One region of the Paenibacillus azoreducens genome, then DNA from elsewhere that is predicted to be linked to it. Evidence: riboswitches for the same ligand, from Rfam matches in the RefSeq annotation. Region 1 holds a riboswitch; the other holds the start of a gene.
The links. A riboswitch is a leader RNA that binds a small molecule or an ion and turns the genes downstream of it on or off. The one in region 1 is predicted to bind thiamine pyrophosphate.
Positions count from the first base shown of each region.

Region 1 (3,417 bases):
CGTAAAAGCCAGAAGAAGATCGCCTTCCAGCACGATTTCTTTCATCGCCTCTTCCATCTTGTCCATTGGCAGGGGCTCCATGTGAAACGGAACCTTCTGCTGCAGATTCAGTTCATCCGAGCGAAGGATATCTTCAGGGATATTTTTCAATTCCGGAATAATGTATTGCTCCACCTTCTTCACATCGCATAATCCCTGGCAGTAAACCAGATGCACCTCTGCACCCGACAAAGAGATAACCTGTTGTATGATGTCGGCACTTGAACCAAACATTCTGGCAGCCGCATCCTCATACTGTTTGAATGAATCCCAATGTTTTTGCGTCATGCTGTATTCCCCCTTCGGTGAGCCAGAGCGATCAGCCCGGCGATAATGATGGAAAAACCGAGCACTCCCCATAAAGAATAAGGAAGCACGTAAGAAGACAACAATTTCAAAAAATAATAATCGCTAAAGGGAATGGTTGTGAGGACTACAATGACCGCAAACATACTTCCCAGCATCCAAAATTTCCCCTTCCTGCTCTGAACCTGGAAAACTTCGAGTATCAGGAACATACTCAAGGAAATTCTCAGAAAAGCGCCGCTAAACCATTGATAGACGCTGAAAAAATCCATATGCTCGATGTACCGGCCGATCGTCAACAGCCTCCATTCCTCAAATGCCGGAAACCGGAGCTTTTCCGCCTCATCCGGGCCGAACTCAACAATCGCGCCGATTAACGGGCCTATGGTGAGACCCAGCAAGAGAAGGACCATGATCATAAAGGAAAGATAAGACAAACGCGACTTGATATAGTGCTGAAAAAAGAAGAGGATAAATACTTCGACAAAACCCGCTCCTACATAGACGGCCCCATTCCATACCGGCTGCATTCCATGCTCAAGTATCGGCTTCAGCAAGGTGTAATCCTTGTGAGGCGTGTTGGACAGCATGACAAAGAAACCTAAAACAACGACAACAGGCAATAAAACACCTGCCGTATTGGCTATGGAGTGGATTCCAAAATAGGCATTTAACGCGGAGATCAAGAGAAAAACGAGAACGAGGACCAGTATGGGCGTCTCAGGGGAAAAGGTGAGATGGATCCAATATACGGTATCCCTGGTCGTAAGCAAACATATCGCAAATAGGTAAATGCCCGCAAAGAACGCGAGAATCCAGCTTAGAGCAGGATGGTAAGCTTTCGCCAGATACTGAAACAGATGCTTCTGATTGAGTTTGGTAATTCCGAAATGCAGTACAATAATCCAGACCAGCGAAAGCGCGCATGCCAGCAGGGCCGAAATCCAGGCGTCACGATTGGCGGCGTCCAGCAATATAGGAATAACGATGACATGATTCAGAAGACCCGTACTCAGCATCATGATCATGATCGATTGCAAAAACGAAATATTCGTTCTAATTTTCCTCATCCTCCTGAAATAACCCCACAAAGAGTATCGGAAAGAAGTCCGACGCCTCTCAGAGGCGCTTTTGCGTAGCAAAAGTACTGAGAGTATCGGAAAGAAATCCGACGCCTTCCATTTCCTTAGAATGGCATAAATTACAACATTTATACTTCATCCTGTACGGATAGCTTCGGTCTTTCCCGAAACACTTCATGTTGATGATTTGGAAGCGGGACTTGAACGGGTCAAGAAACTTGGCGCCGAGCTGATCTAACCTGAAATCTCCATCTGCCGAACGGCTACAGATACTTTTTATTTATGGTCCGGAAGCGGGAATGGATTGAATTCTTTCAAAGGTAAGGCTATAATACACTTTGAAAACCCATCAACTTCATAAGAATCACCGGGGTGCTGGAATCGGCCGGCTGAGATTGTATCCCTTCAAGATACTGACCCTTAAACCTGATCTGGGTAATGCCAGCGTAGGAAACAATTTGTCATGGCTACAGCCATGCCCATCTTGCGCCTTAAGCGTCCCGAATGCGGGGCGCTTTTTTGTTGAATGATAGAATTACTGAAGATTTTATCGTTCATTTCTCAGACACGGATCAACGATTCTGCCGCCAAATGAAGGGGAGAAACCTGGTAAGGAGAGAGAAAAGCAATGAAAACAAAGAAAATCGGGCTGCTTCTGCTGACCCTGCTGCTCATTCTGGTAGCAGGCTGCGGCAGCAAGGCCACCGAAAACGGCGCGGGTAAAACCTCTGGTGAAACATCCTCCGCTGTAGGCGAAAATGAACCCGAAAAGCTGAAGGATGTAAAGGTCGTTCTTGATTGGACGCCAAATACGAATCATACGGGGCTATATGTCGCCAAAGAAAAAGGATATTACGCAGAAGAAGGACTGAATGTCGAAATCATGCAGCCTGGTGCCGGCGGGTCGGATGCCATGGTGGCATCGGGCAAGGTTCCGTTCGGCGTCAGCATCCAGGAGAATGTAACCCAGGGGCGGACGCAAGGTGTGCCGCTGGTATCGATTGCGGCGGTTATCCAGCATAACACCTCCGGTTTTGCCGCACCGGTTGACCGTAACATCAAAAAGCCGAAGGATTTTGAAGGCAAAACCTATGGCGGATGGGGATCGCCTGTCGAGCAGGCTGTAATCAGTTCGATCATGGAAAACGACAAGGCGGATGCAAACAAGGTCAAATTCGTCAATATGGGCGAAGCCGATTACTTTACGGCGGTAAAACGCGACATCGATTTCGCTTGGATCTTTTACGCTTGGACCGGGATTGAAGCAGAGCTTCGCAACGAGCCGCTTGATATGATGTATGTCAAAGACTTCTCGGATAAGCTGGATTACTATACGCCGGTCATCGTGACAAATGAGAAGCAGATTCAGGAGGACCCTGAGCTGGTCAAAGCCTTTATGCGCGCCACTTCCAAAGGTTACGAATATGCGATCAAAAATCCGGAGGATGCGGCTAATATTTTGCTCAAAGCCGTACCTGAACTCGACAAAGATCTCGTTATCGCCAGCCAAAAATGGCTTAGCCCGAAATACCAGGACGACGCAGCGCGTTGGGGCGAACAGAAAGAGCAGGTTTGGAAAGGATATTCCGATTGGATGTACGAGCATAAGCTGCTCGATAAACCGCTTGATGTCGATAAGGCTTTTACCAATGACTTTTTGCCGTAAAGCGCTCGCTATCCCAAACGTTTCAGCAGCAATCATACTATAAGAAAAGGAAGTGATCAGGTATGGCACATACCCTGCTTAGCATTCAGGTAATTCCCAAAACTCCAAACAACGAGGATTCCATTCCTTATGTGGACCGTGCGATCGAGGTCATTCAGCAATCCGGCGTAAAATATGAGGTACATCCGCTTGAAACGACAATGGAAGGTGAACTGGAGGAGCTGCTTGACGTTGTGCGCCGCATGCATACGGCGCTGGTCGAAGCCGGCAGCCCAAGCATCATCTCCCAGATCAAAATCGCCCATAATCCCAGCGGCATCAGCA
Region 1 is NZ_AP025343.1:579,797-583,213, reverse strand. Features, by position in the region: gene L6442_RS02465 (spore germination protein) at 1-327, opposite strand, end outside; gene L6442_RS02460 (GerAB/ArcD/ProY family transporter) at 324-1,415, opposite strand; TPP riboswitch at 1,786-1,897, shown strand; gene L6442_RS02455 (ABC transporter substrate-binding protein) at 2,056-3,093, shown strand; gene L6442_RS02450 (thiamine-binding protein) at 3,156-3,417, shown strand, end outside.

Region 2 (3,417 bases), 3.3 Mb from region 1:
TAACAAATATCAGCAAAATAAACGACGACTTATAGTAAGGCATAACATAGCTTGGAATGACTGTCATTGTAAACAGCCAAATCTTAGGATTTGCGAATTGCATCAGGAATCCTGAGATAAAGGTGGCAGCTTGGCCCGACGTCTCCCCCGATACGTTCATTTTGTATACTTGATAAGCAAGGTACAGCATATAAAGGCAGCCGATAATCTGCATAAAAACCAATATTTTCGGCAAAATGGATGCCAGCATACTATTGAGTAAAACGGAAACAGCCAGCAATATGCCAAAGGCCGCGCTTGCACCCAAAATGTACCGAAATATCTCTTTGAACCTGGCATGATGCGCTATGGACAAGATCGCAATATTCGTCGGCCCAGGCGTAAATGTAACAATAAAGCAGTAGATCAAAAAAGATGTAATGTTCATAAAAATACCTCCTGTATTCTTATGAATGTTACTCTTTTCCGTTCTTACCCGTATAGTACAATATTGCAGATTTGCAATGCTACACCGCTAATATTTGAGTTTTAAATCATTGTCGAGTTATCCCGGTTTCCTTCTTTAATCCATTTTGGTACAGCTCATAAAAATGATGCGTTGGCCCATGCCCTTTTCCAATCGATAAGGAATGCTGTATCGCGATCGTCACATACTCCTTTGCTTGTCGCACCGCTTCCTGCAATCCGAACTCCAGCGCGAGATTGGATGCAATTGCGGATGAATAAGTGCAGCCTGTGCCATGTGTATTTTTTGTTTCGATTCGCTGCGCGTCAAACGCATAAAATTCATTCCCGTCGAACAATATATCCAGCGCGCTTCCTGCAGCATGACCGCCTTTGACCAGGACATTTTTACAGCCCATTTCATGAATCGCCATCGCCGATTTTTTCATATCTTCGACATTGCGGATTTCCATGCTGGAGATTTTTTCGGCTTCAGGGATATTAGGAGTTAGCAGGTCGGCTATCGGTATGACCGTCTTGATTAGCGTGTCTATTGCATCCGGGTTCATCAGCGGGCAGCCGTTTTTCGCATACATCACCGGGTCAATAACGATGTTGGCGGGAGCATATTGTTTTAGCTTTTCTGCTACAGCTTCCATGCATTCGGGCTGCGGGAGCATGCCTATTTTCACGGCATCCACTTCTATATCCTCAAAAACGGCATCGATTTGTTTTTCAATAATATCCGGCCTGATGTCCTGAAGGTCAATGACCCTGCTCGTATTTTCCGCTACCACCGACACAATGACGCTCATTCCAAAAACGCCATGAGCCGAAAAGGTTTTTAAGTCGGCTTGAATTCCGGCGCCCCCGCTGCAATCCGAACCGGCAATACTGAGTACTTTTTTCATGACCAAAACTCCTTTTCCGTTTGAAATTAAATAACCCCGCAAAGTGAAGCCTATGCTTCGATACTTATTCCAAATACTTAGCGGAGACCCAAAAAACTTGTAAATTCTATAAAATAAGAAAAACGTCTATCGACGTATTTTCATAGAAGACAGACCGCGCTTAGAGATAGTTTTTCTTGCGATTATAGAATTGTTCAGCTTCGCTGAAAATTTATAAATTCTATAATCTTAAAAAAAGCCCTTGTCCAATTTTGGGCAAGGGTAAAACAACATAGATCCAAGTGTCATTTGCTTCCCTACGCCAGTATTAACTAACAGGTTCAAAGGGTCAGGTTTTAACCTTCTCAACTGCGAACAGTCCCCCCGCAAAACAAATAGTCATATTCAGTTTTAGCTGATTGAAATAAAAAAGAGCGCTTCCCCAGGTTCATTGAAAGCGCTCTAATCAAATACATATAATAGACGTATGTAAATGATTTGCTTCCCTACGCCGGTATTAACCAACAGGTTCAAAGGGTCAGGTTTTACCTTCTCAACTGCGAACAGTCCCCCCGCAAATGACTATATATATTACAACACGCGTATTTTAAAAAGTCAAACTGGAAGATTCAAAATCCAATTCTCCGCATCATCCTTGGTTTCAAAAACTCTAAATTGATTAGATGTATCATTCAAGATTGGGAAAGGCCGATGTTTACTTAAACCCATCTATAATTTCATGAATTTGTTTAATATGTCTTTGTTCATGCAAGTAAAGTGATTTAACCCATTCAATCAATAACATCTCTTTAAAGACTGGATGCATTGAATGTCTTCGACTTAACGCTGATGGATCTTCGAGCGCGTTTAACATGTCAAATAACTTCTGCCTGGAATGATTGAGTTTTGCAATGATTTCTTCATATTCCAAAATATCATCCGTTGGTTTTGCGATGTCAGGAGCTTCTAACTTTTTACTTCGATCAAGCAGAAAATCTAATGGTTTATTTTCTATAAGTGAATCTTCTTTGCTCTTTAATCCTCTTCGTATTGCCGCAACATATAACTCTTCTGTTCTAGACAGATGTTGACATACCTGACTTATACTCCAGCTGGATGAGTCTTTCTTCGTGTTCAATTCGTTTTCACTCAATCCACTAAGTATTCCTAGTAACTCGTTTCTTGTTTCTTTTAATTCGGGAATGATTTCTTGAAGTTCCATGGAAAACGCCCCTTTTTTAAGATTTTAGAATTTATAAATTTTCTTGCTACGCTGAACAATTCTATAATCGCAAGAAAAACATCCGCTAAATGCGGTCTGTCTTCCTAGAAAGTACGTCGATAGACGTTTTTCTTATTTTTTGCGTGTATTTCATATAACCTCCGTACGAGTGGCACCAAATTTAATTTTTTATGTATTCAAGACCTATTAATTTATGTATTCGCAACCTTCGAGAAATATCCTCTAATGGATAAATCTGGGATGGTTATTTTAGCAATGTTTTTTCCATGCTCCAAATCCCTTCATACAGAGAAATAACTAGAAATTCTCGCCAGGGCCTTTCATTCAAAATCAACTTGTTGTATAATCCATAACAAAATAACGTTAGATGGTGATCGAATGACAAATAATTATTCTATATCCATAGAACAATATCCGGCATATGAGTTAATTGTGAGCTTGTATACATTCATTTACAACCGCAAGCTGAAAACAATCGACTTAAAAGACCAATGGGTCAAAGAAACCAAAGGAAATTTACCGCCCCATTTAATCTGCAAGTTGGAAGACGAAAGATGGGAAGTTTTACACCGCATTGTGTTATTAATTTCGCAGTGCAGCGAAAAAGAAACGGTGGATGCCTTTTTAAAATGGTTTGAAGGAGTTTCCGCAGGTGAGCTCTATGAAAGATTAGCCCCTTGGGTGGATACGATTTCGACCGATTTGGGAACGATCCGCGATAAAACAGTGGAGATTCTTCATGAATGGAATGAATATTACTTTAAGAATGTTAAGCCTGCGATCCATGCTTTATTAAAACAAGATGCCAAAGACAAACATGGCAAAGTCGGTTCTTATCAA
Region 2 is NZ_AP025343.1:3,865,537-3,868,953, forward strand. Features, by position in the region: gene L6442_RS16990 (LysE family translocator) at 1-427, opposite strand, end outside; gene thiD (bifunctional hydroxymethylpyrimidine kinase/phosphomethylpyrimidine kinase) at 534-1,355, opposite strand; TPP riboswitch at 1,631-1,730, opposite strand; TPP riboswitch at 1,820-1,918, opposite strand; gene L6442_RS17000 (DinB family protein) at 2,050-2,556, opposite strand; gene L6442_RS17005 (ArsR/SmtB family transcription factor) at 2,956-3,417, shown strand, end outside.
Region 2: it holds a riboswitch for thiamine pyrophosphate, as region 1 does, so the genes downstream of both, thiD (bifunctional hydroxymethylpyrimidine kinase/phosphomethylpyrimidine kinase) here and L6442_RS02455 (ABC transporter substrate-binding protein) in region 1, are expected to answer to the same signal.